2 regions of the Mycobacterium sp. D16R24 genome follow, and region 2 is predicted to be linked to the other one. Evidence: riboswitches for the same ligand, from Rfam matches in the RefSeq annotation. Region 2 holds a riboswitch; the other holds the start of a gene.
What was found. A riboswitch is a leader RNA that binds a small molecule or an ion and turns the genes downstream of it on or off. The one in region 2 is predicted to bind S-adenosylmethionine.
Positions count from the first base shown of each region.

Region 1: another riboswitch for S-adenosylmethionine. It lies ahead of B4383_RS19045 (aminotransferase class V-fold PLP-dependent enzyme); the one in region 2 lies ahead of B4383_RS03755 (bifunctional o-acetylhomoserine/o-acetylserine sulfhydrylase).

Region 1 is NZ_MAEV01000022.1:34,823-50,889, reverse strand. It holds gene hpt (hypoxanthine phosphoribosyltransferase) at 28-609, opposite strand; gene B4383_RS19095 (NAD(P)/FAD-dependent oxidoreductase) at 699-2,195, shown strand; gene tilS (tRNA lysidine(34) synthetase TilS) at 2,205-3,080, opposite strand; gene B4383_RS19085 (zinc-dependent metalloprotease) at 3,137-4,213, opposite strand; gene dacB (D-alanyl-D-alanine carboxypeptidase/D-alanyl-D-alanine-endopeptidase) at 4,213-5,610, opposite strand; gene B4383_RS19075 (inorganic diphosphatase) at 5,739-6,227, shown strand; gene B4383_RS19070 (hypothetical protein) at 6,234-6,920, opposite strand; gene B4383_RS19065 (2-oxo-4-hydroxy-4-carboxy-5-ureidoimidazoline decarboxylase) at 7,035-7,556, shown strand; gene B4383_RS19060 (hypothetical protein) at 7,560-7,997, opposite strand; gene B4383_RS19055 (SDR family NAD(P)-dependent oxidoreductase) at 8,049-9,008, opposite strand; gene B4383_RS19050 (NAD(P)/FAD-dependent oxidoreductase) at 9,005-10,594, opposite strand; gene B4383_RS19045 (aminotransferase class V-fold PLP-dependent enzyme) at 10,677-11,972, opposite strand; SAM riboswitch class IV at 12,005-12,149, opposite strand; gene B4383_RS19040 (TerC family protein) at 12,405-13,376, shown strand; gene B4383_RS19035 (Pls/PosA family non-ribosomal peptide synthetase) at 13,758-16,067, shown strand, end outside.
Region 2 is NZ_MAEV01000004.1:259,717-275,783, reverse strand. It holds gene B4383_RS03790 (SMP-30/gluconolactonase/LRE family protein) at 1-265, shown strand, start outside; gene B4383_RS03785 (D-alanyl-D-alanine carboxypeptidase family protein) at 342-1,628, shown strand; gene yhjD (inner membrane protein YhjD) at 1,658-2,686, opposite strand; gene trpS (tryptophan--tRNA ligase) at 2,706-3,728, opposite strand; gene B4383_RS03770 (exodeoxyribonuclease III) at 3,792-4,601, opposite strand; gene B4383_RS03765 (alpha/beta hydrolase) at 4,714-5,592, shown strand; gene B4383_RS03760 (NADP-dependent isocitrate dehydrogenase) at 5,668-7,905, opposite strand; SAM riboswitch class IV at 8,120-8,256, shown strand; gene B4383_RS03755 (bifunctional o-acetylhomoserine/o-acetylserine sulfhydrylase) at 8,397-9,725, shown strand; gene B4383_RS03750 (homoserine O-acetyltransferase) at 9,788-10,909, shown strand; gene B4383_RS03745 (class I SAM-dependent methyltransferase) at 10,929-11,663, shown strand; gene B4383_RS03740 (hypothetical protein) at 11,731-12,399, shown strand; gene B4383_RS03735 (DUF3017 domain-containing protein) at 12,404-12,733, opposite strand; gene B4383_RS03730 (bifunctional methylenetetrahydrofolate dehydrogenase/methenyltetrahydrofolate cyclohydrolase) at 12,730-13,575, opposite strand; gene B4383_RS03725 (nitroreductase family protein) at 13,595-14,245, opposite strand; gene B4383_RS03720 (NADH:flavin oxidoreductase) at 14,335-15,513, shown strand; gene B4383_RS03715 (hypothetical protein) at 15,537-15,854, shown strand; gene B4383_RS03710 (ATP-binding cassette domain-containing protein) at 15,911-16,067, shown strand, end outside.

The DNA.
Region 1 (16,067 bases), on a different contig from region 2:
CGCCCCGACGGAGACCTTCAGAGACGGTCAGTCGGTGTAGACCCGCGGGTGCAGTGTTCCGATGAAGGGCAGGTCGCGATAGCGCTCGCCGTAGTCCAGCCCGTAACCGACCACGAACTCGTTGGGGATCTCGAAGCCGACGAGGGCCACGTCGACATCGACCTTCTTGGCCTCGGGCTTACGCAGTAGCGAGACCACGTTCAGCGAGCGCGGCCCGCGTGAGGCGAGGTTGCGCATGAGCCAGCTCAGGGTGAGTCCCGAATCAATGATGTCCTCAACGATCAGGACGTCCAGGTCCTGGACGTCCCGGTCCAGGTCTTTCAGAATGCGCACCACGCCGGAGGACGACGTTGCCGAGCCGTACGAGCTGACGGCCATGAACTCCATCTGTGTGGGGATCGGAATGGCCCGGGCCAAATCCGACACAAACATGACGGCACCCTTGAGCACGGTCACCAGCAGCAGGTCACCCTCGATGTCCCGGTACTTCTCGCCGATGGCGGCGCCGAGCTCTTGCGTCTTGGCGCGAATCTGTTCCTCCGTGAGGAGCACCGACTTCACGTCGCCGCTGTATTGCTCGCCGCATGCCTGATCCTGTTCGCAGGTCACGACCGATAGCGTGCCATGGACGACACGAGCTATCCAAGCCGGTGACACCGGCCAGTGACTTTGTTTACGAAATAGGCCATTATGGAAACGTGAGCAATGGCGCTTACGGGGCAAGCGAAAAGCTGCCGTCCCGCGATATCCGGGTGGTCGTGATCGGGGCCGGCATGTCCGGGCTGTGCATGGCCTCCACCCTCCAGCACCGCGGTATTACCAACTTCACCGTCTACGAGAAGGCGGATGAGGTCGGCGGAACCTGGCGGGACAACACCTACCCGGGCCTGCAGTGCGATGTACCGTCGCGCTATTACTCGTACTCATTCGCCCCGAATCCTGCTTGGAGTAAGGGCTTCTCGCCCGGACCGGAGATCCACCAGTATTTCGTCAGATTCGCCGACGAGCAGGGTCTGCGCCGGAACATTCGCTTCGGGGCAGCCGTCAGCCGAGCCGAATGGGTTGATGGGCCTGGCCAGTCCCACTGGGAGTTGGAGATTTCCGACGGGAGCCGCGACACCGCTGACGTCGTAGTCAGTGCCACCGGAGTGTTGCACCTCCCACGCCTCCCCGATATCGACGGGCTGCGGTCCTTCGCCGGTCCGTGTTTTCACTCGGCCCGGTGGGATCACTCGGTGCCGTATGCCGGGAAGCGGGTCGGACTTATCGGCACCGGGTCATCCGGAGTCCAGATCATCAGCGCTCTCGCCGAAGATGTGCAAAGTCTCGCGGTGTTCCAGCGCTCGGCGCAATGGGTCGCACCGGTTCCCAACTTCACCTACTCGGCAATGTCGAAGTCGATATGGTCCCGCGTGCCGATTCTGAACAGATTCTCTTATCGCCTGTGGCGCTTCTATTTTGAACGCGGCGTGGGTGGATCGGTGGTCAACCCCGGAATCCGGCGGCGGCTCATCCAAGGATTCGTCCGGGCATCGCATCGGTTGCTCATCCGCGACCCGGCACTACGCCAGAAGCTGCATCCCGACTACGAGCCGCTCTGCCGACGATTGGTGATGTCGGTGCCGTTCTTCAAGGCGGTGCAACGCCGCAATGTCGCGGTGTTCACCGAGGGGATTGAACGCATCGTGCCGCAAGGTGTCATTACCAAGGACGGAGTTCTGCACAAACTCGACATCTTGGTGTGCGCCACAGGTTTTGATGCGCACTCGTACTTGCGTCCTATGGAGGTGATCGGGCGCGACGGGATCAAGCTCAGCGAGGCATGGAGTGACGGACCACGCGCATACCGGGCCGTGGGCCTCGCTGGATTTCCGAACTTCTTTCTGTTGATCGGCCCGAACAGCCCGATCGGGAACAACTCGCTGATCTCGATCGCCGAAACGCAGGTGAAATTCGCGATGCATTGGATCAACGAGATCCGTTTCGGCCGAGTTCAATCGGTAGCGCCAACGGCACACGCCGCCGAGACCTTCAACGCCGAAGTGCGCCGGGCTATGCCCAATACCGTGTGGTCCAACGGATGCGACAGCTGGTATCTGGGAGCCGACGGGGTACCGGAGCTATGGCCCTGGCCTCCCGTGGACTATCGCCGCACACTCACTTCGCCGATCCGCGAGGACTTCGCCATCACGTAGACCCAGTTGTCAGACATCGTGGATCGACAGCACCAGATGGTCACCCAATCTGGACGCAACCAGACGCTGGTAGGGAAGGTCGGCGCCCACTGCGACCCCTCCCTGTCCACGCCACTGCACAACGAGCGCGTCCACCGCGCGAATCTGGCTGTCATTCAAATCCTGTGCGCCGCCTGCCAGTAACCAGAGCCTGATCACCCGTCGCCGCACGGCGGGTGCCAGATCGCGCAGACCAGCGATCGCCAGGAGCTCCGCACCGGTGAAGGTTGCCCGCGCCTGTTCGTCGAGCGCGTCGCCGTCGTCCCGTAATGATGCCGCGGTTCGGGCGAGAGCCCCGGCAACACCGCCACCAAGAATCTGCTCCAGCAGCGGCAGCACCTCGTGACGCAGCCGCACCCGGATGAAGCGGGAGTCGACATTGTGCGGGTCTTCCCACGGGGTCAGACCCAATTCGGCACAGCTGGCGCGTGTCTCGGTTCGGCGGATGTCAAGAAGTGGACGCCCCCACGGATCATCCCAGGGGCGCATTCCTGCGATGGAACGCCCGCCAGAGCCTCGCCCCAGTCCCAGCAGCACCGTCTCGGCTTGGTCGTCGAGAGTATGGGCGAGCAGCACGGGTAGGCCATCCCGTGCCTCGCGCAGCGCGGCGTACCGGGCATCGCGCGCCGCCGCTTCAAGACCACCCACACCGTCGACGATCACCGAAAGAACCGAGGCATCATGGCATCCCAGAGCCAACGCCTGACTCCGCGCCCGGCCCGCGACCTCGGCGGAGTCCTGCTGCAGTCCATGATCGACGATGAGCGCGGTCACTGCCCAGCCCTGCGCGACGGCAGCTGCCGCAAGCGCTAGCGAATCCGCACCACCGGAGACCGCCACGGCCACATGCCGCGCACCCGGAAGGTGCTGAACACCAAACAATTTGACAGCTTGACGCAGCGCTAAAGTACTCGGGCTATCCATTGGTCCGGGTTCTCGATCTCGGCGGGCTTGGGCAGTGTCTCGGCGTCTTGCCAGATTGTGTTGAAGCGTTCCATCCCCACCGTTTCCACCACGTGGTCGACAAACTTCTTACCGCGGGTGTACTGACGCATCTTGGCATCCATGCCGATGAGAGCGCGGATGATCCGCTGCAACGGTGGCTGTTTGCGTGAGCGTCGCGCCTCGAAGCGAGACCTGATGGTCGACACCGATGGGACAACGGCCGGACCCACCGCGTCCATCACATGGTCGGCGTGCCCTTCGAGCAGCGTGCCCAGTACTAGCAGGCGATCCAATGCATCCCTGCCACTTTCGGATTGCATGGCGCGCAGCAGATCGACGATCCCGTTCTGGCCCTGATCTTTCGGCGCGCGGACAAATTCGACCAGTCGGCCGAGCATGCCAGCTACATCCTCCTCTTGCTCGTACGCGAGAGTCGCCAAGGTGCCCGACATATAGTCCGCCAGCCACGGGTTGGCCGAGAACTGCACGCGATGCGTTACCTCGTGCAGGCACACCCACATCCGGAAATCGCTTGGCAGCAAACGAAGTTGGCGTTCCACGGCGATGATGTTCGGGTACACCAGACGCAATGCACCCACACCGTCGGCGGTGAACGGGTCGTATTGCCCGAGAATGCCCGACGACACGAAAGCCAGCACCGCACCGGTTTGCGCCCCGGTGACACGGCCCGACAGGAACCCCGCGGAGCCGCCGTCACCACCGGCCATCACGCGCATGGACTCGGCCGCTGCCGCGATCCAACGGGTGCGATCGATGATCCGCGCCTCCGGTACCACCAGGCCGTCCGCCAGGCCGGTGAGCTCACGCACCGGGGCCTCGGCGCGCCGCGCCGCATCCGACAGCTCGGCGATGGCCTGATTACGGGTGTACTCGGTGGTGGGCGGCGCGGGCCGTGCCAGTTTGGCGCCCACGGTCACGGCGAACTCCCAGTTGACCATGCGGCCAACCGTCAGCTCGGGGCGCTCGGTTCCGGTTCCGGCTCCGCCCTTCCCGACGCGATCCGGCACGGCCATCAGCTACATCCGCAAGACCGCAATACCGCTGCGGTGTTATCCACCGCGTTGCGCGCGGTCGGTGCGGTCGCCTGGTTCTGCATCAGCGTGAAAGTCAGCACCCGCCCGCTGACGTCGGTGACCACACCGGCCAAGGTGTTCACACCCGTGAGCGATCCTGTCTTGGCGCGCAACCATCCCGCCGCGGCTTGGTTTTGGATGACAAAGCGTTCGGACAGCGTGCCACTGCCACCGGCGATGGGCAGCACATCCAGCAGCGGGCGCAGCTTCGGCTGATCAGGGCCGGCAGCGGCTCCGATGACCTCGTCGAGGGTGCGTGCGGTAACCCTGTCGTCCACCGACAGGCCACTGGAATCACGCAGTGTCAGGCCTGTGAGATCGATTCCTGCGCTGCGCAATTGGCTCGTGACCGCATCGACAGTTCCGGAGAAGGTCTGCGGCCGGCCCGAGGCCAACGCCACCTCGCGGCCAATGGTTTCCGCCATCACGTTGTCGGAGGCATTCATCATCTCGCGCAGCCGCTCCATCAGCGGAGCTGACTGAACGGAGGCAATGGATTTCGCCGACGGCGACGCCGAGTCCAACCGCACCATGTCGGTGTCAACCCCGAGCGCCGCAGCCAGTGCACGCCCCGCGTCGAGGGCGGGCGTGGTGGAACGACGCGAGTCGTAATCGGTTGGCTGCGTACGTCCGGCGTCGAGCATCACAGCCTGGATGGGCGCGACGTCACCGCCGTCGATATCGGCCGGGTCCCATCCGGGCGCCATGGACGGGCCGCCAAACCGGCTGATGTCGACCGTGATCGACGTGACCGTGACCCCCGACTTACGTACCTGGTCGGCCAGATCACTGATGCGCGCGGCGTCGCGGTACCAGGTGTCAGTGTCCGCCGGCGCCGCACTGAGAATCGGGTCGCCGCCGCCGACCAATGTCACCAGTCCCCGCTGTCCCTCGGTGTCCGCCACGACCGATGTGGTGAGTTTCGCGGCCCGATCAAGGGTCAGCAGCGCTGCCGCGGCGGTCAGCACCTTGTTAGTAGATGCGGGGACCATCGGCACCGTGGAGCCCTGCTGCCACAGCTCGCGGCCGGTCAGTGCGTCGGTTACCCGGCCGGTGAACATGGCCAGCGCCGGATCGGCCAGCGCCTTGTCCAGCGCTTGTGCCAAACCATCTGCCGTCGGAACCGGCGCCGAATCGGAAACCGGCACGACACCCGGTTTCGGGGTGACCAGCGTCGGTTCGGGATCTGCGCTCTGCGGCTGGCGGGCGGTGGAGGCTCCGGTGGTCAGCGACGCTACGAGAACAAGCGCGGCAATCGCCAACACGACGGCGACGGCCAGCAGGACGTGGGTAGAGCGCCGCCAGTGACGCGGATCAAGTGCCCTGGCGGTGACCATGCTCTGCAGGGTATCGCTATCCTGGTGCGCGCTGGACGAGCGCTTGCCCGAAGGCCTGCGGACACCGATGAGCGCTTGCGCGAAGACCGACCGACCGACTGAGTACCACCGACATTCAAGGAGCGGGTGTGGAGTTCGACGTCACCATCGAGATCCCCAAGGGGCAGCGCAACAAGTACGAGGTCGATCACGAGACCGGCCGAGTACGCCTGGACCGTTACCTCTACACCCCGATGGCCTACCCCACCGACTACGGCTTCATCGAGAACACCCTCGGCGAGGACGGCGACCCGCTGGACGCCCTGGTACTGCTACCCGAGTCCGTCTTCCCCGGCGTGATCGTGGAAGCTCGGCCCGTCGGTATGTTCAAGATGGTCGACGACGGCGGCGGTGACGACAAGGTGCTGTGCGTGCCCGCAGGCGACCCGCGCTGGGATCACATCCAGGAAATCGGCGATGTGTCGTCCTTCGAACTGGACTCCATCAAGCACTTCTTCGTCCACTACAAGGACCTGGAGCCCGGCAAATTCGTCAAGGCTGCCGACTGGGTGGGCCGCACCGAGGCCGAGGCCGAGGTCATCGCGTCGTTCGAGCGGCTCAAGACCCAGGGTCACTGACCTGGGTCAGGGCGCCACGCATACGGCGCCCATCGGACCGCTGTTACTGACGACGACGACACCGTCGACTGTGATCGAACAACTGGCCTCACCCCAGTCGACAATCATGCGTGGCGACGCCGCAGAGTTGGTCATCGTCACCGAGACACCCCAGGGCAGCTTGATGTCTTGGATCGTCACCAGCTCGGTGCCGGTCCAATAACTGACCTTCAATCCGAAATGCGGTGGCAGCGGGTCGACGCCCGAGCCCCACGCACTGTAGGTGACGCTCTTGCCTCCTGTGCCGGACCCACCAGGGCCTTCTCCGGCGGTGGGCACCGGCTTGGGTGCCTCGGTCGTGGTGGGCACCGGAGGCGCTTCGGTGGTCGTTGGTGTGGTCTCGGCACCGGTGCTGGGGTTCGGCGGGGGTGGTGATGGCGGAGGAGGCTCGGTCGTCGTCCTCGACGGCAACGGAACGTCATTGGGCCCCGTCCACGTCGTCGAAGGAGTGACGGTGACCGTCGTCGGAGCTGCCATCTCGGTTCGGCGGGTGATGACCAAGATCGCCGTCAGGGCTATCGCCAGCACCGCCAGAAGACTGACGCCGGCGACTATCCACGGCCATTTCGGGGGCTTCGGGTCCTCGGGATAGGGAATCGGCTCGCCGGGCGGCCACGGCTCCTGCGGGTACTGCTGCCAGGCTGGATCCGTCACTGTCCCCCACTCCCTCCCCAGTCCTACTCGGTGCAATGTTACGTCGCGTTAAGCTCCTGCAAAATGCACGGTCCCCCTCTAGCGAACAGCAGCGACCCGTCGAATCATGGTCTTATGTTGATGCATCAGGGCATCGGCCGCGACACGTTCAACCAGATGCCCGACACCAAAGCGGTCCACGCGCTGTACGAATGCGGCGGCAGTGTGACCTGGGCACGGAAGATCGCCGCGGCGCGGCCGTTCGCCGATCATGACGCCCTGTTCCGACTGGCCGACAACGAGTTGTTCGCGCTGTCCGAGGAGTCACTCGACGAGGTCCTGATCGCCTATCCGCCGCTGGGAAAACGTCCGGGAAGTGCGCGGTCCCATGCCGAACAGTGTGCGATCCGCGACGAGACCCCGGGAATGATGGCCGCGCTGCGGGCCGCCGCGCATCGATACGAGCACCACTTCGGGCATCGCTTCGTCATGCACATGTGTGGGCAGGACGGCGTCTCGGTGCTGCGCGCGATCTCCGACCGCATGCACCATGACATGGATACCGAGCGCAAGGTGACGCGCAACGAACTCGCGAAGATCAACCGCACCCGGCTGGAGCGCATGCTCGGCCCCGAGGGTGGTTACGACAACTGGTGATCGCTACGCCGCCAGCGGTATCCGCTGGGGCAGCAACGCGAGTACGCGACGTGCGGCACAACTGATATCTGTGGTGGGCGACGCCGGAATCAGAGTCACCCCGTCGGCCACACCAGCCAGGTAGATATCGGCGATCAAACCCGCCAGCCCTTCCGGGGTACCCGCATACGAGACCGCCGACGGAACCCTCAGACTCGCAAAATGCTTACGCGCCGATCGCGAGTCGGCTTCGATGTGCACGTAGACATCCAGGATGACCGCGGGTGCGTCCTTGCGCGCGGTGCGCAGAGAATGCCGGGCCCGCTGTGCCTGTTTGAGATCGGGGGCGTTGACGCGTGCGGTGACACCCGTTCCATTGGTCAGTTCGCGCCAGCTGGCAGCATCGTCGGTGAAAACCCGGAACGTCTGGTGTTGTGTCGCCACAGCCGCCACGGTACCCAGGAGGTCTGGGCATCGCCATCGTTGAATTCCGAGTGAGCCGATAGGCCCCGATCACACCGTCGACTGCTCGGTGAGCGGCCCCGCTGGGGTGCGCTCGGTCAGATTGTCAATGACGCGTTGCACCTTGGGCATGAGCGTGTCGATATCCAATCCAAGCCAGTACGGAATCGGATACATGAAATGGCGATTGAGACCGGGCAGGAGCCTGCTCAAGAAGTAGCCCAGCCACGCTTCGGGACGCACCGGGGCCACCGCAAAGTTGTAACGCGCCGCGCGGACCGTGGCACGCGCGACCTGCGGGGGACCGATCAACTGGTCCAATACCCGCATCGGGGCAGAGGACTGGAAGGCCCTCATGGCGTTGTTCGCACGCTCGCGCACATCATCACGAAGGTCCAGACCGGCGACGGTGGCGTTTACCCCGATGTTCGTGTTGATGAAGCCGGGGCATACCGCAGATACACCAATTCCCTTGGGGCCCAATTCCATTCGCATGCACTCGCTCAGCATCTTCACCGCCGCCTTGGAGGCCGAATAGGCGGGGAAGATCGGGGTCGGGGTAATGGCCCCCGCCGAGGCGATATTGACGATCTGACCACCGCGGCCACGTTCGGCCATCTGCTTGCCAAAGACCCGTCCGCCATAGGCGACACCGAATACGTTGACCCGGAACTGTTTTTCCCAATGCTCCTGCTCAAGGTCGAAGAAGCGCCCGCCGACCATGATGCCGGCGTTGTTCACCAGCACATCGGGAACACCGTATTCGGCCCGCACCTGATCAGCGAACCGCTCCCAGGCCGCCGGGTCGGTGACATCGAGCTGAAAAGCCACCGCCCGATGTCCCTTCCGGTGGATGATCGCAGCCGTTTCCTGGGCGGTCGTCAGATCCAGATCTGAGGCCACCACCTCCGCACCGCCCCGTGCGAATTGGACGGCGATGGCTCGCCCGATGCCGCTTCCGGCACCGGTCACGACGACAAGTTCTGGTTTACGTCCGGGCAGCAGTCTCATCCCACAACCTCCTTGTTGCGCTTGCGCCGCGACGCCGCCTTCACGACCGGTGCCACTGTCTCGGTGCCGTACCGATAGTTGTCCAGCCGGAAGTACTTGTTGTGGAAGTACATTTCACCGAAACCGCCTGGGCGGAAAGGCGAATCACCATGGTTGTCGATGTAGTAAGTGTTGGCCGCCGAGCATGCCGGCGAGAGCCACAGATGATTTCTATTGCGCTCGTGCATCTTGTCGAAGTAGGCCTGATGCACATCCTGCTTGACCTCGGCGGTGGTAGCGCCACGCTTCTTCGTCTCCGCGATGACCCGGGCCGCGTGCGCAGTGGTTGACTCGATCAGCATGTGATACGGCCCAAAGACGTACCCGTACGGTCCGAGAACGAGGAAGAAGTTGGGGTAATCCGGGATCGAAACACCCTGGTATGCCTGATAACGGTTCTCCTGGAAGAACTGCTTCAAATCCTTGCCGCGCCGTCCGGCGGTCGGGAAGGCAGGCATGTGATCCCAGATCGCGAACCCGGTGGCGCAGATCAACACATCCACTTCATGCTCGACACCGTCCGCGGTAAGCAGGCCCTTTTCGGTGATCCGCTCAATGGGCTCGGTCACCAAAGCCACGTTGGGGCGGTTGAACGTCTTGAGATAGGTATTGGAGAAGGAGGGGCGCTTGCAACCAAAACCGTAGTAGGGCAGCAACTTCTCTCGGGTTACCGGGTCGTCGACCTGAGTACGCATCCAGCCACGCATCCGGTGGGCCAGGGCCATCGACGCGGATTCGACGTATTTGGAGTCGAGCTTGAAGACTGCGTCCGGAATGTAGGCGGTACTGAGGTTGATGGCGTGCCGAATGCCCTTGGCAACGCCCGGGAATCCGAACAGCGCGCGCCAGAACGCGTTGTACTTCAAGTCGGGCTTGGGCCCCACATAGATGGGGGTGCGCTGAAAGACGCTGAGATGGCCAACCTCCGGAGCGATCTCTGGAACCAGCTGCAGCGATGTGGCACCGGTGCCAATGACTGCCACTCGTTTTCCGGCCAGCTGAACATCCTTGTCCCACAAAGCAGTATGCATCAGCACACCCTGATAGGAATCGATACCGTCTATCTCGGGGAGCTTGGGTTGCTCGAGGCCCCCCGTCGCGGCGATCACGTGCCGGGCAGTGATGACACTGTCATCGTCCAGAGTAAGAGCCCACATGTTGCGCGCCTCATCAAATTCCTGACGCACTACACGCGTGTTGAACCGGATCTTGCGGCGCAGTTCATGCTTGTCCACGAGTTCGTTTGCGTACCCCTCAAGCTCGTCACCGGGGGTGAAGAACTTTGACCAGGTGGTCTTCTGGTCGTAGGAGAAGCTGTAGATAAAGGTTGGGATGTCGACAGCCACGCCCGGGTACTTGTTGGCGTGCCAGGTGCCTCCGGCAGCACCCCACTTCTCCAAGATCACGAAGTCGTGGACTCCCCTTTTGGTCAGCTCAACACCCGCTCCGATGCCGCCGAAGCCTGCCCCGATGATCACGACCTCATGGTCGGGAACTGCCCGTTCCCCACCGTTGACTTCGCTACCCCGCACACGTGTACTAGTCATTCGACGTCCTTGTCAGTCAGACCCTGTGATGTGTCGAACTGAAAGTATCACGTATTGCGAGTTACGGATACTGTGTTGGCGCCTACGCCACCAGGAAATCCGGGAGTGGCCGCCTGTCATCAACCGGCCCGACCTGCCCGTCGCGCTCGGTATAGATCAGCGCCGGCCCGTGACGGACGAGCTCACCGATCGCGTCGACGAGGCGCGCGATGTCACTCGCGGTGGTTCCCAGCCCGATACTTGCGCGCAGCGCACCCCCTGGGTATCCCAACCTCTCCAGCAGCGGGTGCGCACAGAATCTGCCGTCACGCAGCCCAATTCCGTGCTCGGCCGACAGATAGGCCGCGGCGACCGACGGCGCGTATCCGGTGACAGTGAAGGACACAATGCCCAGCACATCCCGACCACCGTTCCAAATACGCAGGGTGTCAACACCTTCGATCGCGGCGAGCCCGTCCCGAAGTTGGGCGGTGAGCGCATCCTGTACGTGGCCTACCTCCCCCAGCGCGGACAATGCCTCACACGCAGCCGCCACGGCGGCGACGCCAACCACATTGGGCGTGCCCGCCTCATGGCGCTGCGGTCCCGCGAGCCACTCGGCCCCGTCGATACCAACATTGCGCACCGCCCCACCACCCGCGAGATACGGCCTCGCGGCGTCGAGCCAGTCGCTTTGCCCCACAAGGACTCCAGCACCAAATGGCGCATACAGCTTGTGCCCGGAGAACGCGAGATAGTCGATTCCAGTTGTCACCAAATCGATTCGGCGGTGCGGAACCAACTGTGCGCCGTCTACTGCGATCCTCGCTCCGTACCGGTGCGCGACGGACGCGAGTTCGGCCAACGGCAGCACCTCGCCGGTGACATTCGAAGCCCCGGTGACGGCCAGCAGTGCGGCGGGCCGGCGGGCGAGCTCGTCAGCCAGCGCGGTGACGGTGTCCGCAACGGTGGCTCGATGCCCTACCACCCGGGCCGCATATCGCTGCCAGGTCAACAGGTTTGCGTGGTGCTCGATATCGAGCACCACCACCTCACCCGGCACCGCCGAGGCGAGCAGATTCAACGAGTCGGTGGTGTTACGGGTAAAGATCACATGGTGGTCGGCGGCGGCCCCGACGAAGCGTCCCACCATCTCACGGGCGCGCTCGTAGAGCGCCGTGCACACACGGGAGGCGTATCCGGCGCCACGATGCACACTGGCGTAATACGGCAGCAGCTCGGTGACGCGATCCGCGACAGCACAGAGCGCGGGCGCGCTGGCCGCGTAGTCAAAATTGGCGTATCTGATCCAGCCACCTAGGGCCAGAGGAACTTTGGTGTCGGCTCCCACCACACGCGCGGCCGGTTGCTCGGACCCAGATTGTTTGGACACTGGCATGTGACATCCCATCTCACCGGACCCGCCCGGCGAGTCCACGCTTGCCACGCCCGGTTGAGCGCGGCCAGGTCGTCACCTGGAGCACCCCGCCGTGGATGAGCCGCTTGCGCGAAGACAAACGGCATGGAGGAGGGTTGCCGACCAGCTAGCCAGGGCTTATCGCTGGTACTCATGACCTGTGCGCAGTCTGCGCGCGGCCGCAGCCACCGTCAAGCGCATTGCGCAGGGTGATTTCAAATCCGCCGTGTCGGCTCGTGAATCCGGCCCGATTTTCCGATCCCCGCGCCATAGGGCAGACTGGCGCGCGGAGGGGAGTATTCCTTCGCTGCGGTGTCGTCATCACATCGGCCATTGTCGGACCGGTCGGTGCCGCAGGCCGGTCACCCGCCGGCGGAAGAGACCTCCGGCGTTTTGGCGACCGGAGGTTATTTCATGCAGGTATCGCAGCTCGAATGGATCATCACGCTGGCCGTCACGGTCGCGATCTTGCTGATCGACGTCGTGGTGATCGGCAGGCGGCCCCATGAACCCACCGTCCGCGAAACCGCCACCGCCCTCAGCATCTACATAGGGCTCGCGGTGGCATTCGGCTTGTGGGTGTGGTTCTTCCACGGCAGCCAGTTCGGACTGGAGTTCTTCGCGGGCTGGCTCACCGAGTACAGCCTCTCGGTGGACAACCTGTTCATCTTCCTGATCATCATGGCCAGCTTCAAGGTGCCCCGGATCTATCAGCAAGAGGCCCTGTTGATCGGCATCATCCTGGCGCTGATTTTCCGCGGCATCTTCATCGCCCTCGGCGCGGTGGCCATCAACCAGTTCTCCTGGATCTTCTATCTGTTCGGCGCGTTCCTGGTGTACACCGCCGTCAACCTGGCACGCGACACCGAGCATGATGACGACGCCGACAACGCCGTGGTGCAGTTCGCCCGCAAGCACCTGCGGACCACCGATAAGTGGGACGGCCTGCGGCTGTGGGTCCGGGAAAACGGCACACGACTGATGACGCCGATGTTCCTGGTGATCGTCGCGCTGGGCACCACCGATCTTCTCTTCGCGCTCGACTCGATCCCCGCGATCTACGGGCTCACCAAGGAGCCCTACTTGGTGTTCACCGCCAACGTGTTCGCCCTCATGGGTCTGCGCCAGCTGTACTTCCTGCTCGGCGACATGCTCAAGCGCCTGGTGTACCTGTCGCAGGGGCTGGCGTTCATCTTGTTCTTCATCGGCGTCAAGCTGATCCTGCACGCATTGCACGAGAACGAACTGCCGTTCATCAACGGCGGCGAGCCGGTCCATGTACCCGAGATCCCCACATTGGCCAGCCTTGCGGTGATCATCGTGACCCTGCTCATCACCACCGTCGCCAGCCTGTACAAGACCCGGCGCACTGCCAAAGAGGGCTAGGTGTTCCACGCCGAAGGTCATCGAGATCACCACGGTGATGTCCCTGCCGACGGTCCACGTGTCGTAGCTACCGCCGTTCTTGGTGATGGTCTCGGCACGGGTGCGCGCGCCCTTGGCCGCCACAACAAGAATCTCGATCCGCAGGTCGGCCGGCTAGGTGTACAGATACCGCAGCGCGTCGGATCGGATGGGGATTCTCCTGCTCCGGTACCGGACAGATCGGCCGGTGGACCACCGTGGCAAACTTAGGGGCCACGGGATCACCGTGCCCGACGGACCACTTCCGCGCGGCGACGAGCCTAGCCGCACCCGGACCGATAGGCTCGCTACGGTACCCCTCCAGGCCCACAGAAACCGACGCGGAAACTAACGAGGAGCAGCGTGACCGGCCCCGACGAGTCACCCACCAACCGCGCGCACGAAGAGTCCTCCGAGGCCGTCGCACATGAAACCCCGGCCCACCCGGTGCCTCCGCAGTACCTGCTCGGCAGGTCAGCCCCTCCGGCCCGGACCCTGATCGACATCCTCTACTCCACCGCCGCGGAGCACCCCGACGCGCCCGCCATCGATGACGGCACCATCCAGCTGACGTACTCCGAGCTCATCGTTGACGTCGAGGCAAGTGTCGAATGGCTCGGCACTCGGGGAATCGGGCGCGGTGATCGCGTCGGGATCCGGATGCCCTCGGGCAGCTACTCGCTCTATGTGGCGATCCTGGCGACACTGGCCGCGGGAGCCGCATACGTTCCCGTCGACGCCGACGATCCCGAAGAACGCGCGGCGCTGGTGTTCGGCGAGGCACAGGTCGCCGCCGTGATCACCCCGGACGGTCTGGTTCGTGGACCCGGTTCGTCACGAGGCTGGCGCGCCACCAAACCGACGCCGCGCGACGACGCCTGGATCATCTTCACCTCGGGTTCCACCGGCACCCCCAAAGGCGTAGCGGTGACGCATCGCAACGCAGCCGCCTTTGTCGACGCCGAAGCGCAAATGTTCTTGCAGGACAACCCAATTGGTCCCGATGACCGAGTGCTCGCCGGACTATCCGTGGCCTTCGACGCCTCCTGCGAAGAGATGTGGCTCGCGTGGCGCTACGGCGCCTGCCTGGTACCCGCACCGCGGTCCCTGGTCCGCAGCGGCATGGATTTGGGTCCCTGGCTGGTGTCCCGCGATGTCACCGTGGTGTCGACGGTGCCCACCCTGGCCGCACTGTGGCCGGCGGAGGCGCTGGAGGCGGTGCGGCTGCTGATTTTCGGCGGCGAGGCCTGCCCACCGGATCTGGCCGAACGGCTGGCCACCGGTGAAGACGGTGCCGCCCGCGAGGTGTGGAACACCTACGGCCCCACCGAGGCGACCGTGGTGGCATGTGCGGCACGACTGGACGGGGTCAGCCCCGTCAGTATCGGGTTACCGCTTCCGGGCTGGGATCTGGCAGTCGTGGATGCGCAGGGCAACCAGGTCGGCTACGGCGAGGTCGGTGAACTGGTCATCGGCGGCGTTGGCTTGGCCAAGTACCTCGACCCCGACAAGGATGCCGAAAAGTACGCTGCTTTAAATACTTTGGGATGGTCGCGGGCCTACCGTAGCGGTGACCTGGTGCGCCTGGAACCCGACGGGTTGTACTTCCAGGGCCGCGCCGATGACCAAGTGAAGGTCGGTGGCCGCCGTATCGAACTCGGCGAGGTGGACGCGGCGCTGGTCAACCTGCCCGGCGTGAGCGGCGGCGCGGCCGCAGTGCGCAAGACCGCCAGCGGCACCCCGCTGCTGGTCGGCTACATCGCCAGCGCCGACCCCAACTTCGATATCGCCGCAGCCCGCGCGAGCCTGGCCGAGTCACTTCCGGCCGCGCTGGTGCCGCGACTGGTGAAACTTGACGAACTGCCCACGCGCACTTCGGGAAAGGTCGACCGCAACGCACTGCCATGGCCGCCACCGGGCGCGGATACCGACGACGACGCCGCCGAATTGGGCGGCACCATGGGCTGGCTCGCCGGATTGTGGCGAGACATCCTGGCGGCCACGGTCGACGGACCTGAGGCCGACTTCTTCGCTCTCGGTGGAGGATCGCTCTCCGCGGCACAGCTGGTCGCGGCGTTGCGGCAGCGCTACCCGCAGGTGACCGTCGCGAACCTGTACGACCAGCCACGACTCGGATCACTGGCCACCTATCTGGATGAGCTGGCACCTTCCATCGAGGTCGAACCCCGGATCGTGAAGCCGGTACCGCGGATGACCGAGCTGGCGCAGGTGGTGGCAACGCTTCCGCTGACCACCCTCACGGGTCTGCAATGGGCGACCTGGCTCGCTTTGGCCAACAACGTATTCGCAATGTTCAGCGATGTGCCATGGCTGGTAACGGTCAACTGGTGGGTGCTGCTGGCGGCGTTCGTTCTCTTCATCACTCCCCTGGGCCGCATGAGCATCACCGTCGTCGGGGCACGGCTACTGCTGTCCGGGGTCAAGCCCGGGACATACGAGCGCGGCGGAAGTGTGCATCTGCGGGTGTGGATCGCCGACCGGCTGGCCGCCGCCAGCGGCGCCGAGAACCTCTCCGGCGCACCGTGGATGGTTTATTACGCCAGGGCGTTGGGTGCACGTGTGGGTAGCGGTGTCGACCTGCATTCATCTCCGCCCGTGACGGGTTGGCTCCAGCTTGGCGACCGCAGTTCCATCGAACCTGAAGTTGACTTG
Region 2 (16,067 bases):
GGAGGCACTGGTGCCGCGCGCACCGATACTGCGGAAGCTCATCTGGCAACTACCCGAATCGATTCAGCCCGCTGTCACCGCCGATGCCTGGGTTGTCGCGTTCCATCCGGACACCGGAGCAGCGGTAGCGAACATCCGCGGCCGTAACCCGGGCCTGCAGACCACCACCGGTGTCGTCGAATCCGGCGGCCGTCTCTGGTTGGGTTGCATTGGGTCGTCGGCCGTCGGTCACCTCAGCCTGGCCGATATCGCACCGTCTACGTAGTAGGCCGATAAGTCACATCCGACACAGGCGTAACATCCCCCAGTTCAGGGTGGTGTTCACTTACTGTGGCAAGGCGATGACCACCTGGATTTCTGCGCCCGATCGCCGCCTGTCGCTGCGGACCGCCGCGACGCGCCTCGCCGCGGCCACCGCCGCCGGGCTGATCGTCGCCACCTTCCCTTTAAGCACACCGCTTGCCGCCGCCGAACCCGGATTCACGCCGCCGGATACCAGCGGGTGCCCCTATAAGGTCGTCACGCCTCCGGCGGTCGACACCTCCGAGGTACCCAAGGCAGGCGGAGATCCACCCGCACCGCTCCCGGTGCCCGCCAAGCCCATCGGCGGCGAGATGCTCGGGAGCTGCGATGTGATTACCCCGGACGGTGCCGGGCCCATCCCCAACGATATTTCCGCGGAGTCCTGGCTTATCGCCGACCTGAACACAGGAAATGTGGTGGCCGCCAAGGACCCCCACGCCCGGCACCGACCCGCCAGTGTCATCAAGGTGCTGATCGCGATGGATGCCATCAACAACCTGAACCTCAACCAGGCGGTAGTGGGAACCCAGGACGACGCGAACAGCGAGGGCACCAGGGTCGGCGTCGACGTCGGCGGCACCTACACCGTCCGGCAACTGCTCACCGGTCTGCTCATGAACTCGGGCAACGACGCCGCACACGCACTGGCCGTCCAGCTCGGCGGCATGAATGAGACCGTCGCCAAGCTCAACGACATGGCGCAGAAACTCGGCGCGCGAGACACCCGGGTGGCGACTCCCTCGGGTCTCGATGGTCCCGGCATGAGCACCTCGGCCTACGACCTGGGGCTGTTCTACAAGTACGCGTTCGCGGACCCCACCTTCGCCGATCTGGTGTCGGCACCGAAGGCGACGTTCCCGGGCCACCCTGCGAAACCCGGCGAGCACGACGACCATCCGTCCTACGAGATGACGAACGACAACCGGTTGCTCTACAACTACCCCGGTGCGCTCGGCGGGAAGACCGGATACACCGATGATGCGCAACAGACCTTCGTCGGCGCAGCCGAACGCGACGGCCGGCGCTTGGTCGTCACCATGCTGCGCGGCACGCGTCTTCCGATTGCACCGTGGGAGCAGGCGGCCCATCTGCTCGACTACGGGTTCTCGACCCCACGCGACGCCTCGATCGGCAAGCTCGTCGACCCCGACCCATCGCTGCTGACCAAGCCGCATGCCGATAACGCGGCCACTCCCCAAGCGGCCGGCCTCAGCGCCGACGCGGTGAACAGCGTCCCCGTCCGGGTGGGCGTGACCATCATCGGCGCGATGATCGTCTTCGGACTCATCCTCGCGGCGAGATCACTCAACCGCCGCCAGGCCTAGGCCCTATTTACCAGCCTTAGTTGACGGCCTTAGTCACCGCCGCGGCCTAGCCACGAAATACCCAGCGCGCCAAGAGCTCCTGCCCCAAAGGCGGCGATAACCCCCAGCTTCGAGGGCCGCTCGACGGTCTCGACCCGCGTGGTGATCACCACCGGGTTGGGCGGCGGCACATACACGAATGACCGGTTCGCATCGGATGTGGCCGCCCACGCGGTGGCATACAACAGCAGGCGGGCCGTGATGTAGGCGAACACCATGATGCCGAGCACCGGACCAAACGTGGAGCCCGCCGGGCCATGCATGATCACGCTCAGGTAGATCGAGGCGACCTGTTTGAACAGCTCGAAACCGATCGCCGCGATGAGCCCGGCCCGCACAGCACTCGAAAACGGCAGCCGCTCCCTCGGCAGCCGCGCGATCATCCAGGTGAACAACGCCCACGACAACACCGTCGCTATCGCGATCGTGACGACTTTGAGCAGGACCGCCGGTATGGAGACGTCATGCAGCCCCACCCAGCCGAGTATTCGCAGGATGGTTTTCTCGTTACCGACGACCGTGACCGCAATGGTGAGGGCCAGCGCCACGAAGGTTGAGCCCAAGGCCACCAAGTCCGACAGCTTGCCCCTCACGAATCCGTCGGAGTCGTTGGGCTGCTCCCACATGGCGCTGAGCGCCGCACGCACATTGGCCATCCACCCCAGCCCGGCCCACGCCGCGGTCGCAAGACCTGCGATACCCAGGCTGGTACGCGAGGCAATGGCTGTATCCATCAGATCGATTAGCTGATTGCCCACCGCGCCGGAGATCGCCCCGCTGATCCGGCCACGTAGCTCCGCAATCGTGTCCGGGCGCCTGGACAACACAAAGCCCATGACCGCGAAGCCGACCATCATGAGAGGGAACAGCGCAAAAACCGTGAAATATGTGATTCCCGCGGCGTAGAAGTTGCCGTTTACCTTCTGGTAGCGCTCCTGCATGCGCATGATGTGATCGAACCAGGGAAACCGTGCACGATAGCGGTCGAGAATCCCGGGCTTGTCGTCTTCGGCCACCACTCACCGCCTCTGTTCTTCGCTACCTCGCGGGCCGGACAAACCCTATCCGGTCGTAGACCTCGGTGAGCGTCTTCTCCGCCAGCTCCCGGGCGCGCGCCGCGCCTGCCGCCAGGATGTCGTCAAGCGCCACGGTATCGGTGAGCAGCTCATTCGTCCGATCACGTACCGGCGTGACGAACTCGACGAGCGCCTCGGCGGTGTCCTTTTTCAGATCGCCGTAACCGCGCCCGGCGTAGCCGTCGACGAGCGTGTCGATATCGGCACCGGTGAGTGCGGACTGGATGCTCAGCAGGTTCGAGACACCCGGCTTGGCTTCTCTGTCGAAACGAATCTCTCGGTCGCTGTCAGTCTGCGCCGACTTGATCTTCTTGGCCGAAACCGCCGGATCGTCGAGCAGGTTGATCAACCCGGCAGAGGTCGAGGCCGACTTGCTCATCTTCACCGTCGGGTCCTGCAGGTCGTAGATCCGCGCCGCGTTCTTCGGCACGAATGTCTCCGGCAGCACGAAGGTCTCGCCGTAGCGACCGTTGAACCGCTGCGCCACATCGCGAGTCAGTTCGAGGTGCTGACGCTGATCGTCCCCCACCGGCACCACATTCGTCTGGTACAGCAGGATGTCGGCCGCCATCAGCACGGGATAGGTGAACAGGCCGACGGTGGTGGCATCGTTGCCCTGCTTGGCGGACTTGTCCTTGAACTGCGTCATCCGCGACGCCTCGCCGTAGCCCGTCAAACATCCCAGCACCCAAGCCAATTCGGTGTGCGCCGGAACATGGCTTTGCACGAAGATGGCGCTTTCCGCGGGATCGACGCCAAGCGCTACATACTGGGCGACCACCGCGCGGGTACGTCGGCGCAGTTCGTCGGGATCCTGCGCCACCGTGATGGCGTGCAGGTCCACGACGCAGAAGAGCGCTTCGTACTCATGCTGCAACCGCACCCACTGCTGCACCGCGCCCAACACATTTCCGAGGTGCAGGGAATCGGCGGTGGGTTGGATACCGGAGAACAGGCGTCCCCGGAGGGCGGCATCAGCAGTCATAGTGCATCCATCCTGGCATGACCGGTCAACGCGATTCTGGCAGCCGCTCTTCGCGCGCGACGCTCATCGGTATTCGACCGTCACCGGCGCGTGGTCGGACCAGCGCAGTGCGTAGGCGTCCGCGCGCTCGACCCGTGCCGTGTGCGCACGTCGCCCCAGATCGGAAGTGGCAAGGTGATAGTCGATGCGCCAGCCCGCGTCATTGTCGAAGGCCTTACCCCGCCACGACCACCAGCTGTACGGTCCGTCGACATCGGGATGCAGCTGCCGGAAGCTGTCGACCCATCCGGCCTCCAGCAGCGAGCCGACCCAGGCCCGCTCCTGGGGCAGGAAGCCCGCCTTCTTTTGGTTCGCCTTCCACGCCTTGATGTCTCGCTCGGTGTGCCCGATGTTCCAGTCGCCGCAGATCACCACGTCGCGCCCACTGCCCGCCAGCGTGGCCATTCTGGTACCCACCGCCGCCATGAAGCGCTCCTTCTCCTCCTGGCGCTCCGTACCGGCTTCTCCAGTGGGCAGGTAGATGCTCGCCACCGTGAGATCGCCGATCTGGGCCTCCAGGTACCGGCCGGCCTCGTCGAATTCGCCGCCGTCGGCGTCCAGCGTCGCCTTGGTGGAGGCGGCCGGGACTCGGCTGAGGATGCCGACGCCGTTGCGCCCCTTCACGCTCGACGAGGCGTTCACCACGTGCCACCCCGCGGCGAGTGCCGGGGCCAGCGCCTCGTGAAGCTGCTCGTCCTCCGCACGTACCTCCTGCAGGCACACGATGTCGGCGGTCGTCTGCTCCAGCCAGGGCAGCAGCCCCCGGTTCTCGGCGGATCGCTCCTTGACGGCGGCACGAATGCCATTGACGTTGATGGTGGTGACGGTGATCATCGGTCGCCGACGATAGTCGAGTGGTGTGACAGTGATGAGCACCACGGGGCACGGTAAGTTGACGCAACAGACACTAATGTCAACGCCGACGTTGGCGCACTAGGAGGACCGCATGCTGGAAGCCATTTTGTCGAAGCCGTCGAGCAGGCGGGCACCCATCGAGATGGGTGAGGGCGAGCCGGTTCTGCTGCTGCATCCGTTCATGCTGTCGCAGTCGGTCTGGGAGACCGTGGCCGAGCAGCTCGCCGATGCTGGGTATGAGGTGTTCGCGCCCACCTACCCCGGACACAACGGCGGTGGACCAATGCCCCCGCTGCCTCCGCTGTCGCAGCGCTCGGTCGATGTGTACCTGGATCAGGTCGAACAGATCATGGACCAGAAGGGCTGGGAGACAGCGCATCTGGTAGGAAACTCGCTGGGTGGCTGGATCGCTCTGGGCCTGGCATTGCGTGGCCGTGCCCGCAGTGTCACGGCCATCGCGCCGGCGGGCGGCTGGACCAAGTACTCACCACTGAAGGCGGAGATCGTGGTGAAGTTCGCGGCCATGCTCCCCTGGCTGGCGTTCTCTCGGCTGTTGGGCCGCCGCGCGGCGGGCCTGCCGTTCGTCAAGTTCGCCACCGCCCGCGCGCTGTGCGGAGAGGCCGAGGCGCTGAGCCTTCCTGACTTCCACAGCATCTTCGAGGACATCACGCACTGCCCCGCGTACTTCGCGTCGTTGACGTCGATTCTGCCGGCGCCGGGCCTGCAGAACCTGAACACCATCTCGGTACCGGCCCAGCTGGTGCTGTGTGAGAAGGACGAGATCGTGCCTCCGGGCCGGTTCGGGAAGCTCATCAGCCAGGGCCTGCCCGCCGACGCACGACGGATCACCCTGGCGGGCATGGGTCACGTGCCCATGCTCGAGGCCCCGGGTCAGGTCACCGAGGTGATCACCGATCTGATCGACCCGCTGGTCGCCGCCAAGCGCGCCACAGCCTCCGACGTCGGCTAGGCATGTCGCCGAGTGTGAACCTGTGGCGGAGTTTCGGCTGATTCACCGCCCAGGTTTCACACTCGACGCATCGAGCTACACCTCGACGGATGCCAAGGCGGCGTTGAAGGTCTGGCTCGGCCGCATCACCGCAGTGGTCTTCGCGGCGTCCGGCTGGTAGTAGCCACCGATATCGGCAGGGCTGCCCTGCACCGCGGCAAGTTCCGCCACGATCGCATCCTCGTTCTCGACCAATTGCTTGGCCAGCGGCGCGAACAGCTCGGCCAGCTCAACGTCCTCGGTCTGCGCGGCAAGCTCGGCCGCCCAGTACAGAGCCAGGTAGAACTGGCTGCCGCGGTTGTCGAGCTCACCAGCCTTGCGTGACGGGCTCTTGTCGTTCTCCAGCAGCTTCCCGGTCGCGGCATCCAGCGTGGTGGCCAGGATCTTGGCCCGCGGGTTCCCGGTCTTGATACCCAGGTCCTCCAGGCTCACGGCCAACGCCAGGAACTCGCCGAGTGAATCCCACCGCAGGTGGTTCTCCTCGACCAGCTGGCTGACGTGCTTGGGCGCCGAACCACCGGCCCCGGTCTCGTACAACCCGCCACCGGCCATCAGCGGCACGATGGAGAGCATCTTGGCGCTGGTGCCCAGCTCCAGAATCGGGAACAGGTCGGTCAGGTAATCGCGCAGGATGTTGCCGGTCGCCGAGATCGTATCCAGCCCGCGGATCACCCGTTCCATGGTGTACCGAATGGCCCACACCTGCGGCATGATCTGGATCTCGAGGCCCTCGGTGTCGTGATCCTTGAGGTAGGTCTTGACCTTCTTGCGCAGCTCGTTCTCGTGCGGACGCTCGGTGTCCAGCCAGAACACCACGGTCATTCCGGATTCCCGCGCGCGGGTGACGGCCAGCTTCACCCAGTCCCGGATCGCGGCATCGGTGACGACCGGCATGCGCCAGATATCGCCAGCCTCCACGTTCTGGCTCAGCAGCACCTCGCCGGTGTCGATGTCGACGATGTCGGCGACACCGGCCTCGGTGATCTCGAACGTCTTGTCGTGACTGCCGTACTCCTCGGCCTTCTGTGCCATGAGACCGACATTGGGCACGGTGCCCATGGTGGTCGGGTCGAACTGGCCGTGGGTCTTGCAGAAGTTGATCATCTCCTGGTAAATCCGCGAGAAGGTCGACTCGGGGTTGACGGCCTTGGTGTCCTTGAGCTTGCCGTCCGCGCCGTACATCTTTCCGCCGGCCCGGATCATGGCGGGCATGGAAGCGTCCACGATCACGTCGCTGGGCGAGTGGAAGTTCGAGATGCCCTTGGCCGAATCCACCATGGCCAGTTCGGGGCGGTGCTCGTGGCAGGCATGCAGGTCGCGGATGATCTCCTCATGCTGCGAGGCGGGCAGCGCCTCGATCTTGCTGTAAAGGTCGGACATGCCGTTGTTGACGTTCACGCCCAGCTCGTCGAACAGCGCCTGGTGCTTGGCGAAGGCATCCTTGTAGAAGATCTTCACCGCGTGTCCGAAAACGATGGGGTGACTGACCCGCATCATGGTGGCCTTGACGTGCAGAGAGAGCATCACGCCGGTCTTGTACGCATCCTCGATCTGCTCTTCATAGAAGGCGCAGAGCGCCTTCTTGCTCATGAACATGCTGTCGATGATGTCGCCCTCGCCCAGCTTCACCTCGGCCTTGAGCACTGTGGCCTCGCCCGTCGCCGTCGTGAGCACCATCTTCACCTTGCGGGCGCGATCCAGCGTCAACGACTTCTCACCGTGGTAGAAGTCGCCTTCCTTCATGGTCGCGACGTGGGTGCGCGACGCCTGCGACCACTCGCCCATGCTGTGCGGGTGCTTGCGCGCGTACTCCTTCACCGCACGCGGCGCACGACGGTCCGAGTTGCCTTCGCGCAGAACGGGGTTCACGGCACTGCCGAGACACTTGGTGTACCGCGCCAAGATGTCCTTCTCTTCGTCGTTCTGCGGGTCTTCTGGGTAGTCGGGCAGCTTGTAGCCCTTGCCCTGCAGTTCCTTGATGGCGGCCAGCAGCTGCGGCACCGACGCGCTGACGTTCGGCAGCTTGATGATGTTCGTCTCCGGCAACTGCGTCAGGCGGCCCAGCTCGGCCAGGTTGTCCGGAACCCGCTGGTCTTCGGGAAGGTAGTCGGAGAACTCGGAGAGGATGCGCGCGGCAACGGAAATATCGGTGGTTTGGACGTCGATACCTGCCGGCCCGGCGAAGGCCCGGATGATCGGCAAGAAGGAGTACGTCGCGAGTAGCGGCGCCTCGTCTGTCAGCGTGTAGATGATGGTTGGCTGCTGCGCACTCATGGTCACTCCCGGCGTCGTTGGTCGGTCAGAATCTGAGGTAGATCTGGCGACCGGTGGGTCGCCAGGCTCGTCCTATTCAGTATCACGTCGTCTCCGAGCCTAGGCGGGCGGACGGCCTGTGATTGCGCTCCCATCGCGGCTTCCCCAGCACCGTCGAGTGGCGCCTGGCATACCTGGTGGCAACCATTCGGTGAATTGCGATAGGCTTCTCACTGGTCATGAGCACCAGCGTCAAGCCCCGGCTCGCTGGTCGGCAACCCTCCAACCGCGGTGGGGTGCCCCGGGTGATGACCAGGTTGAGTAGCCGACTGGGTTATGAAAGGACAGTCGGCCACACGGCAAGCGCGGGTCCGATGGCGGGCCCCGAGAAGACAGGTTGGCCCGATGAAGTATTTGTCCCCCGGGGGTGAATCCCTGCATACCTGTTGTCGTTGTTGTCGCTGTCGCATGCTCTAAACCGCCAGCCCCGCACCGACCACCAGGAGGTTTCCATGACCGATATCGATCCCACCGCCCAGTGGGCGTTTGAGACCAAGCAGATCCACGCGGGCCAGTCCCCCGATGCGGCAACCAACGCCCGGGCTCTGCCGATCTACCAGACCACGTCGTACGTCTTCAACGACACCGCACACGCGGCGGCGCTGTTCGGCCTGTCCGAAGAGGGCAACATTTACACGCGCATCGGCAACCCGACCCAAGACGTCGTGGAGCAGCGCATCGCCGCCCTCGAGGGCGGTGTGGCGGCGCTGCTGCTGGCGTCCGGACAGGCAGCCGCAACCTTGGCCATCCTCAACATCGCGCAGGCCGGCGACAACATCGTGTCCAGCCCGCGCCTGTACGGCGGCACCTACAACCTGCTGCACTACACGTTGCCGCGTCTGGGCGTCACGACCACCTTCGTCGAGGATCCCGACGATCTGGAGTCCTGGCGCCGGGCCATCACCCCGCAGACCAAGGCACTCTTCGCCGAGTCGATCTCCAACCCGCAGAACGACATTCTCGATATTCCCGGCATTTCGGAGATCGCGCACGCGGCAGGCGTCCCCCTCATCGTCGATAACACCGTCGCCACGCCGTATTTGATTCAGCCGCTGACGCACGGCGCCGACATCGTGGTGCACTCGGCCACCAAATACCTTGGTGGACACGGTAATGCGATCGGCGGGGTGATCATCGACGGCGGCACCTTCGATTGGACACAGGGCCGCCACCCCGGATTCACCACGCCAGACCCGAGCTACCACGGCGTGGTCTTCGCCGACCTGGGCGCACCGGCTTACGCACTCAAGGCCCGCGTGCAGCTACTGCGCGACCTCGGCCCCGCCATCTCGCCGTTCAACGCGTTCCTCATCGCCCAGGGCCTGGAGACGTTGAGCCTGCGCGTGCAGCGCCATGTAGAAAATGCGGAACGCGTCGCTAATTACCTCGTCGCCCAGCCGGGGGTCACCCACGTCAACTACGCCGGGCTGCCCACCTCCCCCTGGCACGAACGCGCGAAAGAGCTGGCCCCCAAGGGTGCCGGCGCCGTACTCGCCTTCGAGCTGGACGGCGGCGCTGAGGCGGCCACCACCTTCATCGATTCGCTGACCTTGCACAGCCAGGTCGCCAACATCGGTGACGTGCGATCGCTCGTGATCCACCCCGCGACGACGACGCACGCGCAGCTCGCACCCGCCGAACAGGTGGCCTCCGGTGTTACGCCGGGACTGGTCCGCTTGGCGGTCGGCATCGAGGGCATCGACGACATCCTGGCCGATCTGGACAGCGGATTCGCCGCGGTGCGGCGACTCGAACAGGCCGCGGCGGTGGCATCATCGTGACCTTGACCGACGATCTTCGCGCAAGCGGCTCATCCGCCGACCAGCAGCTTCCCGCGTCATGCATCGCCCTGCCCCAGGGCGATGAGATCGCCTATGTACCAATAGGTTCGATCACGCTGGAAAGTGGCGCTGTCATCGACGACGTGACCGTGGCGGTACAGAGCTGGGGAGAGCTCTCGCCGCGCCGCGATAACGTCGTCTTCGTCTGCCATGCGCTCACCGCCGACTCACATGTGGTCGGAACCGCCGGTCCCGACCACATCACCGGCGGCTGGTGGGAAGGAATCATCGGCCCGGGTGCAGCGATCGACACCGACCAGTGGTGTGCGGTCGCCACCAACGTGCTGGGCGGCTGCCGTGGCACAACCGGCCCGACTTCCCTTGCCGAGGACGGAAAGCCCTGGGGCTCGCGGTTCCCCGAGGTGTCGGTGCGCGATCAGGTGAATGCCGACATCGCCGCACTCGCACAATTCGGGATCACCGAGATCGCCGCCGTCGTCGGCGGATCGATGGGTGGCGCGCGCGCACTGGAATGGGCTGTCATGCAACCGGATTCGGTGCGTGCGGCGCTGGTGCTGGCAGTCGGCGCCCGTGCCACCGGCGATCAGATCGGCACCCAGAACACGCAGATCGCCGCCATCCAGTCCGATCCGGACTGGATGGGTGGCGACTACCACGGCAGCGGACGCGCCCCCGAAAAGGGACTGAACCTCGCCCGGCGCATCGCACATCTGACCTATCGCGGCGAGGTCGAGCTGGACACCAGGTTTGGCAACGATCCCCAGGTCGGCCCGGACGGGCCCGAGGATCCGTGGGCCGGTGGCCGATACGCGGTGCAGAGCTACCTCGAACATCAGGGCGACAAGTTCGTTCGGCGCTTCGACGCCGGCAGCTACGTCATCTTGACCGAGGCACTCAACCGGCACGACGTCGGGCGGAGCCGTGGCGGCGTGGAGAAGGCGCTGCGCGGCTGCCCTGTCCCCGTCGTCGTCGGCGGCATCACGTCCGACCGGCTGTACCCGCTACGGCTGCAGGCGGAATTAGCGGACCTGCTGCCCGGTTGTACCGGCTTGCGGGTGGTGGAATCGGTGCACGGCCACGACGCGTTCCTCATCGAGTTCGACGCGGTGAGCGAGCTGGTGCGGGAAACACTCGCCCTGTCCAAGTCAACACAGGCTTCGTAACGGAACCCGAGGAGCGCGAATGCCGGACGCACACGCAGAGCCATCGCTGTCGTTCGGTTCCCAGGCTGCGGCCTACGAGCGGGGCCGCCCCTCCTACCCACCCGAGGCCATCGACTGGCTACTGCCGGCCGGAGCACACGACGTCCTGGATCTGGGTGCCGGCACCGGGAAGCTGACCACCCGCCTGGTGGAGCGCGGACTCAACGTGGTCGCGGTGGATCCCCTCGCCGAAATGCTTGAGGTGCTGAGCAACTCGCTCCCCGATACCCCAGCGCTACTGGGTTCCGCCGAGGAGATTCCGCTGCCGGACAACAGTGTGGATGCGGTATTGGTGGCGCAGGCCTGGCACTGGGTGGATCCCGAACGTGCCATTCCCGAAGTCGCTCGTGTGCTGCGCCCCGGCGGCCGACTGGGGCTGGTGTGGAACACCCGCGATGAACGGCTGGGCTGGGTCGCCAATCTCGGCAAAATCATCGGCAGCGAGAACGATCCGTTCAACCACGCCGTCAGCCTGCCCGCACCGTTCACCGGGCAAGAGCGACACCAGGTCGAGTGGACGAGTTACCTTACGCCGCAAGCACTTCTGGACATGGTGGCCTCGCGCAGCTACTGCATAACCGCCCCCGAGGCCGCCCGAAAGAAGACACTGCAACAGGTACGAGAGCTACTGGCCACCCACCCGGCGTTGGCACAATCGACGGGCCTGGCGCTGCCCTATGTCACCGTGAGCATCCGGGCGAACCTGAACCAATAGGGGCACCCCCGGATCGGGTGCCCCGGTTCACAGAGACGAACCCGCCCGGTGCCGCTACGGTGTACCCGTGCGTACGGATCGCCGCCTGCTGGCAGCCCTCTTTGTCACCACCACACTGCTGATCCCGACACTTGCCGGCTGTGGATCCAACGGATCGTCTTCGGACGCCAAGAATGAGTCCGCATCCGCCACCAGCAGCACCCCCACCGAACGGCACACGCGGCAGTTCATCCCGGAGCTGGGCATCTACGTCACCGTCCCGCACGACTGGGTGGCCTTCTCCGACGGGGTGCACGACAACAAGGGACTGGTCACCTACCAGGTCCGGCCCAAGTGGGAGTCGTCGGAGTTCGCGCAGTATGTGCGCATCCGTAAGTTGGCGCCTTCGGATGACGCCCCCGAAGTGAAGGACTGGTTGGCATCGTCGAACGCCGACGCGGTGAGCGCCTTCGTCAAGACCCGAAAGTCGAAAGTCACTGCGGATAAAAGAGATTCATGGGACGGCCCCAACCTGCCCGGAGCCTCGGCCAGCCTGGAACTGGAGAAGCCCCCTGCCACAGAGGGCAAGCCGCCGGTTGCCACTACGCCGAAGATCTACGTGGCGTTTGTCGGACAGGGCGATCAGCGTTGGCAGATCGCCACGAGCAACACCGGCAGTCCCAGCGGAGAGCCGTCCGAACAGTTCCTCAGCGAGCAGGCCGACTCCATTGCACGCTCGGTGCAGCTGCTCAAGTAGGCGCCTATCCGGTGCCCAGCGGGTCGATCGTCAGCGCCAGATAAACCATCACCGCCGCTACGGCGCCGAGGGCACCGACGTCAAAGGTCTTACCGCGTACCGCCAATAACCCCGCAGTCTCGTCGGTAAGCACCAGCCGCAGCGCTGCGGCCACACCCACAGCGATTCCCACGACCAGCGCGCCGCGCCGCCAACGGTCGGCGACCACCAATCCCAGCGCCACCAGGAACACCGCAGACACCGCCAGGATCGGCCACTGCTGACGGGTGAAGCGGCGGATGGCGTCAAGTATCGCCGGGAGAAGACCGCGTGACTCGGGCTGCAGGGCCGTCACGAACGTTCCGCCCGCTCGATCACGTTGGTGAGCAAGAAGGCTCGGGTCAACGGCCCGACTCCACCAGGATTGGGCGAGACGTATCCGGCGACGTCCCAGACGTCCGGCGCCACATCGCCGGTCAACGTGTCGTCGACACGACTCACGCCGACATCCATCACCGCGGCGCCCGGCTTGATCATGTCGGCGGTCACCATATGCGGCACCCCGGCGGCGGCGACGACGATGTCGGCCTGCCGGGTCAGTGCGGCCAGATCGCGAGTTCCGGTGTGACACAGCGTGACCGTCGCATTTTCCGAACGCCGGGTCAGCAGCAGCCCGAGCGGACGGCCCACCGTGACGCCACGGCCGATCACCACGACATGCGCACCGTCGAGCTTGACGTCGTAGCGGCGCAGCAGATACACGATTCCGCGCGGTGTGCAGGGCAGCGGTGCTTCCTTGCCCAGCACCAGCCGGCCCAGGTTCGTCGGATGCAGACCATCGGCGTCCTTGTCGGGGTCGATGCGCTCCAGCGCCTCGTTCTCGTTGAGGTGCTTGGGCAGCGGCAACTGCACGATGTATCCGGTGCAGTCCGGGTTGGCGTTCAGCTCGTCGATGGTCGCGCACAGCGTGGCCTGATCGATATCGGCCGGCAGATCGCGGCGGATCGAGTTGATGCCCACCTTGGCGCAGTCGTTGTGCTTGCCGCGGACATAGGCCTGCGAGCCCGGGTCATCCCCGACGAGGATGGTGCCCAGGCCCGGTGTCCTGCCCGCCGCAGTGAGCGCCGCGGCGCGCGTGGCCAGCTCCACAAAGATCTCGTCGCGGGTGGCCTTACCGTCAAGTCGAGTCGCCGTCACACGCTCAGTATTCCAGCTGTCACCAGGTGTCCCAGTGCAGGACGTCCGAGAGCGGCTGACGCTTGGCCAGCCGGAAGTCGGTACCGACGGTGTATGCGATGGGGAACAGCCCGCCCTGGGTGACCTTGTCGAACGGGATGCCCAGGATGTCGGCAGTGCGCTTCTCACCGTCGTCCATCAGGTGCAACGTCGTCCAGGCCGATCCCAAACCACGGTTACGCGCGGCGAGCATGAAGCTCCACACCGCGGGCAGCAGCGATCCCCAGGTGGACGCCGCCCCGACCACAGGCAGGTTGTCGAGACGCCCCTCGATGCAGGGAATCAGGAACAGCGGTGCCCGCTCGAAGTTCTCGGCGAGGTAGCCGGCCGAGTCCACCACCTTGTCGCGTCGCTCCCCCCGGGTGTCGCCCTCGGCGTACTCGGGGCCCTGGCCGGTGGCGTACTTGTTCCAGCCCGCGCGGTAGATGTCGGCGATGGCCTTCTTCTTGTCGGCGTCCTCGACGATGACAAAGTGCCAGCCCTGATGGTTGGAACCGGTCGGCGCCTGCATCGCGATGTTCAGACATTCCTCGATGACCGAACGTTCGACGGGCCTGTCGAAATCGAGGCGCTTGCGCACCGAACGGGTGGTGGTCAGAACTTCATCGGCTGACAGATTCAGGGAGGTCATGAGACGAACGTACAACGCGTGGCCGAGCCGAAAAGTAGGAGTGCATATCCAGAATTCGCCAGCCCCTTCCGCGGCGTAATCTCCGGAACGTGGCCGCCGACGTTCGCAATATCCCCGATGTGCTGGCACCCGCACGGCTTGGCCCCATCACGCTGCGCAATCGGACGATCAAGGCCGCGACATTTGAGGCCGCCTCCCCCGACGCACTGGTCACCGGCGATCTCATCGAGTACCACCGCAGGCCCGCACTGGGCGGAGTCGGCATGACCACGGTCGCGTACTGCGCCGTCGCCCCAGAAGGCCGCACGGAGTACGGCCAGGTATGGATGCGCGAGGAGGCGCTGCCGGGGTTGCGGCGCCTTACCGACGCCATCCACGACACCGGCGCCGCGGTCTCGGCGCAGATCGGCCATGCCGGCCCGGTGGCCAACGCACGATCGAACGGGTCACGTGCCCTCTCCCCGATCCGGTTCTTCAACCCGTTGGGCATGAAGTTCGCCCGACGGGCCAGCGCCTCCGACATCGAGGGCGTGATCGCCGCGCATGCGAATGCGGCCCGTCTCGCCATCGAGGCCGGTTTCGACGCCGTCGAAATCCATTTGGGCCACGGATACTTCGTGAGTTCCTTCCTGAGCCCGCTGTTCAACCGGCGGGGAGACGAGTACGGCGGATCGCTGGCCAACCGAGCCAAGGTGGCGCGCGCGGTGGTTCAGGCGGTACGCAAGGTGGCCGGTAACCGGCTGGCCGTGACCGCGAAACTCACCATGACCGACGGCATCCGCGGGGGCATTCCCCTTGAGGAATCCCTGCAGACCGCGCGGTGGCTGCAAGAAGACGGCGGACTCGATGCCCTCGAACTCACCGCGGGCAGCTCCCTGGTCAACCCCATGTATCTGTTCCGCGGCGAGGTGCCGATCCGCGAACTCGCCAAGGGCTTCCCCAAACCCCTCGGATGGGGCGTGCGCGTCACGGGAAAGAAGTTCTTCCGGTCCTACCCCTACCGCGACGCGTTCCTGCTCGACGACGCCCGCCGGTTCCGTGCCGAACTGGACATGCCACTGATTCTGTTGGGCGGTATCGCCGGCGGCGACACCATGGACCTGGCGATGGCGGAAGGCTTTGAGTTCGTGGCCATGGGCCGCGCGCTGCTGGCCGATCCGGATCTGGTGAATCGGGTGGCGGCCGACCGGACCACTCATTCGCGGTGCACGCACTGCAATCAGTGCATGGCCACGATTTTCAGCCGAACCCACTGCGTCCTTACCTGAGTATTGACCTAGCATCGGCTCCCATGACGACTGCGCCCGAGCCACGCAGGCCGGGTATCGCCGAAGCCGTCGTCAGCTGGCTGTTGTGGGTGTTAGCGAGTATCACGGCGTGCGTCGTCGCATTCGCGGCCATCTTCCCCGTCGGGTTCGGCGGCGCCTTCCCCGAGCAGGCCGATGACGCCGGCAAGGTATTCGTCTGGTCGTTGCTGACGGTGCTGATGTGCATGGTGTCGCCGGTAGCGATGGGCATCGGACACTGGCGCCAGTGCCACATTTGGTATTGGCCGGCGCTGTGCGTCGCCGCGCTTGCCCGGACCTTGTATCTGGTCCAGTCCCTGTAGCCGCGCCCGGCGCGGGAAGGACGGTCCCACCGCGCGACCCGATACAGTCGGTGACGATGACTGGTCGGGAAGCACCCACTCTCACCGTGGTATTCGATGGTGACGAACGAAAGTTCGCACCCGGGCACGACATTCATATCGGCCGCGATATCCACGCCGATGTACGCATCACGCACCCCTTGGTGTCGCGTATTCACCTGATAATCAGGTTTG